DNA from 4 places in the Paenibacillus sp. FSL H7-0918 genome. Region 1 is predicted to be linked to each of the others. Evidence: riboswitches for the same ligand, from Rfam matches in the RefSeq annotation. Region 1 holds a riboswitch; each other region holds the start of a gene.
The links. A riboswitch is a leader RNA that binds a small molecule or an ion and turns the genes downstream of it on or off. The one in region 1 is predicted to bind cyclic di-GMP.

Region 1 (3,125 bases):
CCAGCGTTCGTCCTGAGCCAGGATCAAACTCTCCAATTAGTATTGAAAAGAGCGATATGCTCATTTTGAAACATCTGACGAGAAAATTAATTCTCTAATTTTGGATTTCACTTGCGTGATTTCCTACTCACTCGTTGTTCAGTTTTCAAAGATCAAGTTCTCGTTGGCGCCGTTTAATGTCTCAGCAGCAACTCTTATAATATATCATGTTGTTTTCAGAAATGCAAGCTTTATTTTTCGAAGCTTTTTATCAGCCTCGTCTATATCGCCTGTACGCTGTCTAACAACGCTTACCTATAATACCCCAACTATTAATAGAAAAGCAACCCCTAATATAAAAATAAACAACTGGCTTAATAATTAAGCCAGTTGTTTATTTAATAGAGTTATGTTTCTAGCGACGAACTTAATAGTATTTTGCCGCAGTATATTTGCTTGAGGCTTTAATTAAATCGGTTTTCTTATCACTCTTTGCAAGTCCTGCATCCACTGTAGTATCAATGGTAACCCACTTCCCATTAAGCAACACTTCGTTCCATGCATGATATTGCGTAACGTAGCTTGTATTCCCCATTACCAACTTAGCAGGAACATCTACACTCCGCAGCATTGCGGCAAAAAGAGAAGCGTAATCATAGCAAATCCCTTTTTTAGTAGTCAATGTCTTATCGATGCTTGGAATATAATCAGTAGTTACACTATTTGCAAGAGAGTAATCATATTGTACATTCGCAACTACATAGTTATAGATCGCTTTAACTTTCTCTTCGTCTGTTGTTTTGCCTTGTACTAATTGTTTAGCTTTGACAATCGCTTTATCAGAAGAACTCCATTTCACATTCTGTACGGAGCCCAAATATACGGAATTCGAGTCACTCATGGTTACGTCTACTACTTCGGAATATAATGCTTTGTATTTATTGCCGGTTGTGTTCTCCAGAACAGAAACCTTATAAGTCCCATTTCCTTGTTGCAAAGGGAAGTCCTCAGCTTGTCCAGAAGCATACAAGTTATATGTATAGCTGCTGTTATCTTTGGTGATCATGAGTTTGATTCTTTTATCTTTCGGAATATCATAGTTAATACCAATCACACCTTGAGCCACTTTGGATGTAATCAACCAGCTGGCATCTGCACTTGCAGCTTGAGCTGTACTTACCGGAACTGAAGTCATTAGGACGAACAACGCCACCAGCATAAAATAAACCTTTTTCACGGATAAAACTCCTTTCGGTAGCTGGCTGCCATCCTTTCGGGAAGGCCCTTTAGCTTTGCGTCCCTACCTTTCGATAGGTTTGCCGTTATCGTATAAGCTCTATCTGTTCTAGCTTTACTAGATATAATTGATAGAATCCATTTGAAACAAACAAAAAAAGCCTCTTCATTCGGTAGCTGGCTGCCATCCTTTCGGGAAAAGGCCCTTTAGCTTTGCGTCCCTACCTTTCGGAAGGTTTGCCGTTATCGTGTTTAGCTTTCATAGTATAATACTATCATATTTATAGTTGTGAACAAGACCTAATTTACTAGATTACCCATTATTTTATAAATATCTCCCGGTATTTGTGTTTTCTTGTCATTCACTATTCTCCTTTTGTTAATTTGGCATGAACAATCAGCCGATGCGTTGGATTCACTAGCGGATCACATGTAATCAGAGTAAGAATCTTATCCTTGTCATTCCCGTCAAGAACGGAGACATCACTCGGATCTACAACAGAAATATCGTATACCTCATAGTTAAACACCTGATCACTAGTCTTTACCGTGATAACATCCCCCACAACAACCTCATTCAATCTGTTAAACAAACGCCCCGTAGTTCTAGCCCGATGCGCCGCGATTGCAGCATTCCCGATCTCTCCAAGGGGTGCCGTTTCTTTCATATGGGCTGCAGCATGTTTCATATTAGCTTTTGTAGCCCCTTCTAATACAGGCAGCTTCAAATCAATCTTATCGATTTCAATTAGTGCGATTACTTTGCCACCGACTGCAATCTCCGGTTCAGGCTTTTCTGTCTCTTGGGGTTGGGGCTGTGCCTGAGCATCCAGAACCGATTCCTCTGCTAACAGCTGAGTAACTTCAGCATACCTGCTCTTTAGATCTGGCTGGGGAGTACTATCGGCAGTGCTTAGTTCAGCCGTTTCTAATAACTTCTCCTGCTGCCTGTCGTTGTACCACTCGTTAGCTGTCGGATATAACATGATAAGTATCCCAGCCAGTATGAGTAGATAGGAGAATTTACGCAATGTTATTCACCTCCGTATATTGTTTCTATGGTTATATACAAATCAAGCAGAAACAGCTACTTGCCTTTAAGCATAGCAACTCCTTCTGCCTGAAATTAATGTTTAAAATACCCATTTACGACTTCCAAAGAAATTGATGATCACCGTGATAAAGGTAACCAGCACCTTGGAGATCAAGACTTGAATACCTAGTTTGTCTGTCAACAGATGCATTAACAGCAGTGATATTCCGAGCACTACCAGATTCAGCACGATAAACTTGACCAGCTGTACGCGGTCGAAGCCTTCTTTATTCCCCCGGTTGCGATCACGAAAGGTAACTTTTTTATTCAAAATAAAGCTATTCGCCGTGCCTGCACTATAGGAGATCACCTGCGCCAATGCGTATACCATCCCTAGTGAATTCAACAATGTGAAAATCACAAAATCAATAAGCGTATTGAGCAAACCTACGGCATTAAATTTGAGGAACTGTATGAATGCAGCGCGCAAGTTCTTATCTGACATCATTGTGGTCCTTCCGGCGGTCCAGTTGTTCTTCGTTCTGGTAGCCTTTAGTCTCACTAACAATATATAGCGGTCTATCTTTAGACTCGTCATAAATCCGTCCGATATACTCCCCAATCACACCCAACAGCATCAGAACAATACCGTTAAAGAGCAGATTGACACCTACAATGGAAGCCCAGCCCGGAACCGTCCAGGAGGTGAAAAATATCCTTTGGAACAAGACGAAAAATAAATAGAGAAAGCTAGAAAATGAAAGAAAGAATCCAATATACGTAGCAATCTTAAGGGGCTTATATGAAAAAGAGGTGATGCCATCTAACGCAAAACGAATCATTTTCTTCAGCGGATATTTGGTTTCTCCGGCAAAAC
Region 2 (3,125 bases), on a different contig from region 1:
CCGGAAGATACAATATATAAATTTTATAAAAAATTCAAACACAAATTTGAGGAGGAATTTTATTATGGGTATCAAGAAAACATTGGGTCTTGGCGTAGCATCTGCAGCACTGGGTTTATCATTAATCGGCGGAGGAACCTTCGCATACTTTAGCGACACTGCGCAAAGCACAGCTACATTCGCAGCGGGCACGCTCGATCTGAACTCCGACCCTTCTGTCATCGTTAATATTCCTAACCTGAAACCAGGTGATACTGTAACTAAATCCTTCAAATTGAAAAACGATGGTTCGCTCGATATCGGATCTATTATTCTGAATACATCGACTCAAATCACGGATGCTAAAGGAGATAACTATCTGGATTTAGCCGAGTTCATTAAAGTTAAATTCCTTAGAAATAATGATAAAGGAGTACCTATCGTCTCTCCTGAAAATGTAGTTTATGAGACTACACTTGCTGCTTTAAAAAGTCAGCATCCGGATCTCGTAAAAAATACAGGTTGGGATCAACTCTTTACCGAAGCATCCGGTATTAAAGCCGGTACCAACGACAGCTTCTCCGTCCAATTCGAATTTGTGGAAAATAACCAAGATCAAAATATTTTCCAAGGCGATAGCTTAACACTGACTTGGGATTTCGTAGCTAAACAAGGTGCGAAAAAAGACTACTAAGATCAATAAAGTAATTTAATAAAATACTCGAAGAGCAGCAGATCCTGAATCCGGCCACGGATAAGCAGATTGCTGCTCTTCTCTTTACAATAAACTTTGTCCGATTTATTGATATTTGCTATACTAATAACAAAAATTACGGAGGGGCGTCAGCATAGTGCCACAGAATATGGGCCAACGTATCCAGCAGCTCCGCCTAGACAAGGGTTTCTCCCTATCTGAGCTTGCGGACAGAGCAGATGTGGCTAAGTCGTATCTTAGCAACGTGGAGAGAAACATCCAATCCAATCCATCCATCCAGTTTATCGAAAAAATCGCTGACGCGCTTCAGGTATCCATTCATGCCCTACTCTATGGAGAACCCAATGATGCAGAGGAATCACATTTAGATTCGGAATGGTTCCGATTGGTGCAGGAAGCTATGGACTCAGGCATTAGCAAACGCGAATTCAAAGAATTTCTGGACTATCAGAAATGGAAGCTCGATCAAAAGGATTAATACTTCCTACTAATCTGGTACGATCCTCTCTTCTACTAAATCATATCGAAAAAGGACACAGCGAAGAACCGCTGTGCCCTTTTTCGATATGTAACCCCTCTAATGTATTACTGCACGATCTGCACAGTTTTCTCATGAAAGAACTGGCGGATTTCATCTGCCTTAATGCCAGCCTTCTTAGCTGCTAATAATAAATGTACCCACTCTTGATCCAGATCAATAAACTGCTGTTCTCTGTTGCTACCCTGGTTGGACTTTTCCAAAAAATCTCCCCCTAAGATTTTACGTCCCCAGGCAATCCGGCTGTCATAGTATCTCTACCTTAGACCCGCGACTTTGTGCCCCTGCCTTTCGGCAAGTTTACCTTTTACTGGACCCTTTTCACGAAAGGATCTACTTAAAAAACTATAAAATTACTATCTGCAATAACATTATACAAAAAGAAAGCGGAAAAGTGTGTCGATTCCTGGTTACTTTCTATTTTAAAAACGAAAAATAAAAGATTTTTTTTCAAAGATCTTGTCCGATTATCACGATACTCGTCCGTTACATAAAATAAATTGTACTAGCAAAATAAATATTTACTGACCTAATAGTTAAAAATAAGGATAATAGAATCATTTTAATAGGCCTTTAGAATGGGTAATGAGAAGAAACACCCTTCTTTTCATTAGAACAAGCTAACCCATACCATTTTGCGAACGTATTGGACGAAAGAATGAATTGATTACAGTGGCCGAAAGTAGCACAATAAGATGAGAAATGAAACCGCAATCATCACAGCTCCAGTAAGCGTTGACACAAAATGTCACGTATGGAGTTCATCCGTTAAGGAGGATGTATTCATGGCAGCCAAAGAGCCCTATAACGAATCCATTTGGAGTAAGTATTACGGACCCAATTTAGGCTACATTCAAGAAAGATATGAACAGTTTGTGAAAGATCCCTCCACCGTAGAAAATAATTATCGCGAGCTTTTTACAAATTCGGGACCTCCTCCCCTAACTCCGGATAGCGAACCGGCTCCTCAGCCGCGCATCTCGGGAGACACCGAATGGCTTAGAAAAGCAGTAAGAGCTTCCAAGCTAATCGCCAATATTCGTATATATGGCCATATGGCCGCTGAAATTGATCCGCTGGTACGCGATCAGAATCCCATGGCAAAATATCTTGAGCTTGAAACCTATGGGCTGACCCGCGAAGACCTGATCGCACTGCCTGCCACGCTTATATGGGAAAATGCGCCGAATGATGTGCATACCGGATGGGATGCCGTGCAACGTATGCGTCAGGCATACACCAAGACTATCGCCTATGAATTCGGGCATGTGCATGAAGAAAAAGAACTGCAATGGCTAAATAGACAGGCAGAATCCACCAGCTCACCAGCACCCCTAAATAATACAGAACGCAAAGAGCTCCTGTACCGCCTGATTCAGGTAGAGCAATTTGAAACCTTCCTCCACAAGACTTTTGTAGGTCAGAAGCGTTTCAGTCTTGAAGGCAATGATGCTCTTGTGCCGATGTTAGATGAAATCGTACGTGCTGCTGCACATGACGGTGCGGAGCATATTTTGATGGGCATGGCGCATCGCGGCCGCCTCAACGTTCTTGCACATATTTTGGGCAAACCTTATGATATCATATTTTCAGAGTTTCATCATTCTCCGAACAAGGAGCTTTTCCCTTCCGAAGGCTCCACAGGCATTAACTATGGTTGGACAGGTGATGTGAAATACCATCTCGGTGCAGACCGTGCTGTCCGTGAAGGAGAAACCGTACGCACAAGAATAACACTAGCGAATAACCCAAGTCACTTGGAATTCGTCAATCCTGTCGTGGAAGGTTTCACTCGTGCCGCACAAGAAGATCGGAGCACTGCAGGACTGCCGAAGATTGATACCAGTAAAGCTATGGCGGTGCTGATGCATGGCGATGCTGCTTTTCCAGGTG
Region 3 (3,125 bases), on a different contig from region 1:
GACAGCAATAACTGCATCCACTAATTGGTTAATGAAATTAAATCTTTTCTCTAAGCTTCCTCCCCATTGATCTTCACGACGGTTGGAGTGTGGAGAGAAGAATTGTTGGATTAAATATGTGTTTGCTCCATGAATTTCTACCCCGTCAAATCCAGCTTGAATAGCACGTTGAGTCGCTTTTTTAAAATCCTCAATTACACCGAAAATTTCATCTTCTGTTAATGCTCTTGGAATTTCTGCATTCGGGCGTTCGGCAGCAATGGCGCTGGAGGAAACGGGTTGTACGCCACGCAATATTTTTGAATCTGTCATTCTTCCTGCATGGAATAGCTGTAAAATAGCCTTTGTTCCATTTCGTTTAATAGTAGATGCTAATCGGCTGAGGCTAGGAATAAATTCATCGGAGGAAACACTAAGTTCACCTTCCCATCCTTTTCCACCCTCTTGTACATTTGCTGCCGCAGTGATGACCGCACCTACTTCGCCCGTTCTTAGCGAATAGTATTTCAATTCATCTTGTGTTACTACACCGTCATAAAAGCTCATTCGCGTGGTCATTGGAGCCATAACCACTCGGTTTTTTAATGTCAGCCCTCTGCGAAAAGTTAATGCTGTGTCTAGTGCTATCATCTTTTTCCCAACTTTCATTAAATTATATTTAGATAAATTATTATATACATGCGCATACATATAAATTACAGCAATGATTTATTCTTGTCAACTAATAAAGAACTGCTGTTGGATACAACAAAAAGCGCTGTTCCGCTGAACAGCGCTTTTCGCTCGTTATGAATCGTCCTTATTATTCTAGTTCGGCCGGTTTTACAATGGCTGCACCTTTATTATTTTTGGAATATTTAGCTTCGATTTTCGTGGTGTATGTATCTTTGGCTCCATCACTTACCAGCACATAACTCAGATCGACTATCAGCTTTTCCGTTTGCCAGGTCTTAGTATTGACGAATAATTTCCACGTTACGCTTTTGGGTTGAACTGTCTCTCCATCCCAGAGGTTCTCCTGGTCATAGAGTTTGATTATCCCCTTAGCTGCTGTCGGATCGGTTACCGTGAATTGTAAGACTGTTTGTGCGCCAGCAGTGCTGACTTTCATGGATTTTTTATAACTTTTGACCGAATCAAGCATGGAAACAGGATCGTATTGGCCTTTAGAGTAAAAGGCATCCCATTCCGTTTTCTCCAGTCCAAGCCAATATTGTGCATCAGGATCGATTGGCTCCCCGTCATCGTCGTAACCTTCATCTTCAGATTCATCGATCAGTTCACTTCCGTCTACAAGATAGTAAAACTCCTTGTCATTGGCATATAGACTGTACGATGTTTCTAAAAGACTACTAGCGACAGTGCCTGCTGCGGCAAAATTCGGCAGACGGTTGATATCCAGCTTCAGAGTGTTGGTGTTGCTGATACGCACCCCGCCGCTTTGAATATCCTGTTTTTTGGTCACATCCAGATGGAAATTCTTTATTGCTTTGGAGGCTGCCGTTACTTTGCTGATCATCTGATCCGCGGTTACTACTGTTGAGGTAGCTGCTGACACTACTCCTGGATTAGACATCCATCCGATCGTTCCGGACAGCAATAAAGCACCTACTGCCAAACTAGTACCTATTGTTTTGAAAAAACTGTTCATGTACTTCCCCTTTCGGCCCCTTGCGATAATGTAACGCCGTATAGGTCGAAATAATAAAAGAGCTCAAAATAGACTACATATTCTTAGAGCTATCCTTTATGCTTCATAAGACATCCCTATGGCGGCCTGGCGATCATTTCCTTCTGTCGAAAGGCTTTAGACCCATGGCTTTGTGTCATCATCTTTCGATGATTTTACCTTTAACGCGGACATTCAATTAGTTTTAATAGATTACGGACGCATGTCCCACCGCTAATTTTATCATGGTTATAATTACCTGTAAACGACTTATCTTCCATTCGAATTCGCTATGATACTCAGAAGAAATACTACAATCAAAATGAAAAATGAACGATTACATACGCTTATAAGTCTTATTAATGAGAACAGTAAAGACAGGGGGTGCAGCAAAATGAGTGACCGGGAAATTTTCGAGCTCTATAAAGAACAAGTATATTATTTTTGTTACTACTTAATGAAAAATCAGGCAGATGCGGAGGATATTTCCCAAGAGGTATTTGTAAAAGTTATCTTAGCGGATAAGTCGAAGGTAAGAAACTTGAAAGCTTGGATTTTACGAATTGCTTCGAATGAGTGCAACAGTGTGATCAAAAGGCGTAAGACGGGGTGGATGAAAGAAGTACGTAATTATTTACTATCCAGGTCTGAGGAATCAAACCCTGTAGAAAAACGTTTGGATCGACAGGAAACTAAAAAAGAATTACAAGGGTTATACAGTCAGCTTTCCGACAAAATCAGAATGGTAGTAGTCCTTCGTTTTATAAACGAATTGACTGTACCCGAGATCTCTAAAGTTATGAGCATACCCGAAGGAACTGTAAAATCCAGACTGAACAAGGGACTTAAAATACTAAATAGAATGGGTGGAACCCAACTAAAGGAGCTGAATAGTAATGAGTCTGTATATTGAAAAAGATAAACATATTCCCCGACCGGATTATGATTTGATGTGGACTGCCATAAAACAAGAAGCTTATACACGTCAAAGAAATCTGCATGCCTCCCAGAATACTCCTAGGTCTAATAAAAAGGTTATTCCTATCAGTATTGTCTTCTCTTGCCTCTTACTTGTAGCCATTCCTGTATTCGCTAGTATGACGATTAATTGGGATAAAATTGGTGGTCGAAGTGTGAGCAATGCATTAAATAACGGCATCGGTCAACAGTATAATCTTCAAACTTCCAGTTCAGGAGTAACAATGAATTTGAACGGTGTTGTAACTGATGGAGAAAAAATGAAAATGCTGTTATCACTTGATACTAAATCTGATCTATCCAAATATACTGGATTTGCTACAGAGGAAAACATCATGACTAATGAATCCGGTGCCAAGGCAAAGGTATACGGTTATTTAGAATACGATCCTGAAAGCCAGAAACTCATTGGAGTATATGAGACACCTGATACATTAAAGGATGATAAAAAGGACTACAGGTTTGAAGCACGGAATCT
Region 4 (3,125 bases), on a different contig from region 1:
TCGTGAAGTGGTTGAGACCACTGTTGATATTTTCCTTCATGGTTAGCCTCCTAGTTTAGGTTCAAAGTACGGTGTGCAGTCGGAGGGACTTCATCACGGTCTGTTAGTAGTTCAATAACGGCAACATGGTTTAGAGCTACCGCATCTTTAATTGCAGCTGTGAATTCATCCGCAGTCTCACATTTGTAGCCTTTAGCACCTAGAGATTCAGCGAATTTCACGGCGTCCATTGGTACTTCATATAGAGTTCCATCGATACGACCTGTGGTTTTCTCCATACCCTTAAGAGCCATATCTAGTTGCTTATTATTGACCACGATAAAGATGACAGGGATATCTTTGCAGACAGCGGTGTTAATCTCAGCGCCGAGCATCATGAAACAACCATCACCTGTAATGCAGAGGACAGTTTCTTCAGGAGCTGCGACTTTTGCACCAATAGCCATGCCGATCGAATTACCCATGCAAGCAAAATACGCATCAAAAACAAAGCTGCCCGGTTTCTTAACCTTGTACCATTTTGCAGCGTGGAATCCATGACTTCCATCATCAACGAAAATTGAATTATTATAAGGGATCAAATCACTTAAAGTGCTCATTACCGAAGCAAGGGAAAGATTCTTAAGGGTTGGAAGCTCTTCTGAATAATCCGCATCGGCCAAAGCCTCACGTTTGGTGATTGTGCTTGGGTCAATATGATTTAGGCAGTGCACCAAATTATCGCGCAGGTCCCCAGTGACCGGTATCGTTTTGGATAATAGTATTTTTCCGACAAAGGTTGGATCAATATCAAATTGAATTAAAGTTGCTGGATGATTCTCCCGTTTAAGATTACAGATGGTCATATCACTTAAACGTGATCCAAGCACTATAAATAAATCGCTTTTATTCAATAAATCGTCCCCGTGGGTCGAACCGCCAACGCCAATAGGACCATGATAGAGTGGGTGATCCCAGACTATAGCCCCTTTTCCACCAGGAGATGTTACTACAGGAATATTAAAAGTTTCTGCGAGTTGAACAAGCTCTTTATGTGCTCCGGAGCGGTTAATTCCTTTACCCGCAATAATCAAAGGATTCTTAGCAGCTTGAATAGCATCGATGACTCTATCGATATTAGCTTGACTAATTAGAGACTCTCTTTCTGGGATTACTATATTGCATTCTTCCAATACTTCAGTTTGTACATCAAAAGGAATACAAAGATGAACAGGACCCCGTTTGGTCAGGGCCACAGAAATCGCATGATTAAAAATAGTACCAAAGTGATCCCCACGTTCAACCAATTTACTGAACAAGGTGGCAGGTCTGAACATATCAGCTAAATCAGCCAGAAAAGAGGTGGAGTCCTGACATTGAGGAATTCCAAGCTCTGTAATGGATTGGTGGCCGGTAATAAATAGGACAGGTAGGTTGTTAGCTTTCGCATGTGCTGCTGCTGTAAGCAGGTTAGTTCCCCCAGGACCCGAAGTACCAAATGCTACGCCTAGGTTACCCGTTTTCAGCGCATACCCTGCTGCTTCGAATCCGGAGCTTGCTTCATGTCTGCCGGGAATAAATTCAATACCGTAATCCACCATCTTTAGAACTATTGGACAAATGGATTTGCCAATGATCCCAAAAGAATGGGTGACTCCAAGGTTACGTAGTGCTTCCGCCATGTAATCTGCGACTGTCTTCAAAAGAAACACCTCACAAGTTTTTTGATATATATTAGTTATTAATCTACCGAATAGATACGATAGATCAATATACTCAAAAAGTAAAAACCTGTGCTCTATAGTAAGCACAGGTTGGTGGCATAAGGCGCCGCTAAGACTGAACAATAGTTCAGCCGTCCTGGTTCCTCTGCAACCTGGCAATCATGGCCTCAAACGAAAAAATGAGGCTGTAGATCCATGGTTTTGCGTCATCCTCTTTCGAGGATTTTGCCAATATTAATTTATAGTTGATAAGAATAATTTTCCTTTACAATATATTCCTCATTAATTTTTGTCAACATAATCCGCTAAAAAAACTCGAAATTTGACGAAAGTCTTGTCCAAGAGATGAAGTTTTGCCTCGCGAAAAAAACTGCCACCTAAGACTCAGCTTAGGTGGCAGTTGATAGTTTTGAACTAGAATTTAAAGATATGAATGGTTTTTTGCAGATTAAATACGGCCTGGGTCATTTTTTCCGTTTCTTCTGCAACAGACTGCAGGGCATTAATCTGTTCATTCATAGCCGCCGATACCTCTTCCGTGCCAGCAGCAGTTTCTTCGGTGATTGCTGAGATATTCTCAATTGCACTGGAAATTTTCAAGGCACTTTCTAGCATAAGATCACTCTCCGCAGAGAATGAAGAGATTTGCTCGGTAATGTACTGCACGCTTTGTACAATTTGTGCGAAAATATGGGCAGATTGAGTGATCATTTCATTCTGAACCTGCACAACCTCTTCATTGATGGCAATATTATCGATGGCTTGTTTAATATCTGACTCAATGCTGCGGACCAAGCCGAATACTTCTTTTGTGGATGCCGTAGATTCTTCAGCAAGCTTGCGAACCTCTTGAGCTACAACGGCAAAACCCCGACCATGCTCTCCGGCACGAGCAGCTTCGATGGAGGCATTCAGTGACAGCAGGTTGGTCTGCTCAGCGATCTCTGTGATGGTCTTGGTGATCATCGTAATCCCGCGGGCATTTTGTGAGAGAGCTTCAATAGTATCAGCCACTTTTTGTGTAGCCTCTATGTTTTTACGCATGCCTTCAGCCTGTGTATCTACGGATTGGCGCCCTTGCTCAACAAGTTCTAAGGTATGTATTGAACGTCTGTTCATTTCTTTGGTGGAGTTCGTATAATTGGATACTTTGGTCTCAATGTCTTTAATGGATTCTGTCATATCAGCGATATCCGTAGATATTTCATTTGCACCAAGAGCGAGCTCAGTAGAAGAAGAGGCTACTTGTGCCATGACAATTTTCAGGTTCTGGTTCTTATCTTCGATTCCGCGGCTTGCATCCATAACTTGACGGGTGATCTGCGATGCATCGGTCAGAATCTTCTTGAGCTTATCAATCATTGTGTTAAAGGAGCGGCTTACGTCACCCATTGAACCATTTTCGTCCGCTCTGCTAGTGAA

Region 2: linked by a shared signal. The riboswitch ahead of MHI15_RS28880 (anti-repressor SinI family protein) and the one ahead of MHI15_RS19705 (transglutaminase-like domain-containing protein) in region 1 are both predicted to bind cyclic di-GMP.
Region 3: linked by a shared signal. The riboswitch ahead of MHI15_RS26565 (DUF6612 family protein) and the one ahead of MHI15_RS19705 (transglutaminase-like domain-containing protein) in region 1 are both predicted to bind cyclic di-GMP.
Region 4: linked by a shared signal. The riboswitch ahead of MHI15_RS04080 (thiamine pyrophosphate-binding protein) and the one ahead of MHI15_RS19705 (transglutaminase-like domain-containing protein) in region 1 are both predicted to bind cyclic di-GMP.

The regions. Positions count from the first base shown of each region.
Region 1 is NZ_JBBOWJ010000002.1:1,307,778-1,310,902, forward strand. It holds rRNA gene MHI15_RS19700 (16S ribosomal RNA) at 1-39, opposite strand, end outside; gene MHI15_RS19705 (transglutaminase-like domain-containing protein) at 407-1,216, opposite strand; cyclic di-GMP riboswitch class I at 1,230-1,310, opposite strand; cyclic di-GMP riboswitch class I at 1,385-1,467, opposite strand; gene MHI15_RS19710 (class D sortase) at 1,581-2,246, opposite strand; gene MHI15_RS19715 (GtrA family protein) at 2,349-2,756, opposite strand; gene MHI15_RS19720 (glycosyltransferase family 2 protein) at 2,743-3,125, opposite strand, start outside.
Region 2 is NZ_JBBOWJ010000006.1:26,658-29,782, reverse strand. It holds gene MHI15_RS28890 (TasA family protein) at 65-673, shown strand; gene MHI15_RS28885 (helix-turn-helix domain-containing protein) at 843-1,172, shown strand; gene MHI15_RS28880 (anti-repressor SinI family protein) at 1,280-1,435, opposite strand; cyclic di-GMP riboswitch class I at 1,463-1,547, opposite strand; gene MHI15_RS28875 (2-oxoglutarate dehydrogenase E1 component) at 2,018-3,125, shown strand, end outside.
Region 3 is NZ_JBBOWJ010000004.1:357,098-360,222, forward strand. It holds gene MHI15_RS26560 (NADH-dependent flavin oxidoreductase) at 1-648, opposite strand, end outside; gene MHI15_RS26565 (DUF6612 family protein) at 803-1,651, opposite strand; cyclic di-GMP riboswitch class I at 1,769-1,860, opposite strand; gene MHI15_RS26570 (RNA polymerase sigma factor) at 2,064-2,582, shown strand; gene MHI15_RS26575 (DUF4179 domain-containing protein) at 2,566-3,125, shown strand, end outside.
Region 4 is NZ_JBBOWJ010000001.1:855,708-858,832, reverse strand. It holds gene MHI15_RS04085 (carboxymuconolactone decarboxylase family protein) at 1-40, opposite strand, end outside; gene MHI15_RS04080 (thiamine pyrophosphate-binding protein) at 51-1,691, opposite strand; cyclic di-GMP riboswitch class I at 1,847-1,943, opposite strand; gene MHI15_RS04075 (methyl-accepting chemotaxis protein) at 2,118-3,125, opposite strand, start outside.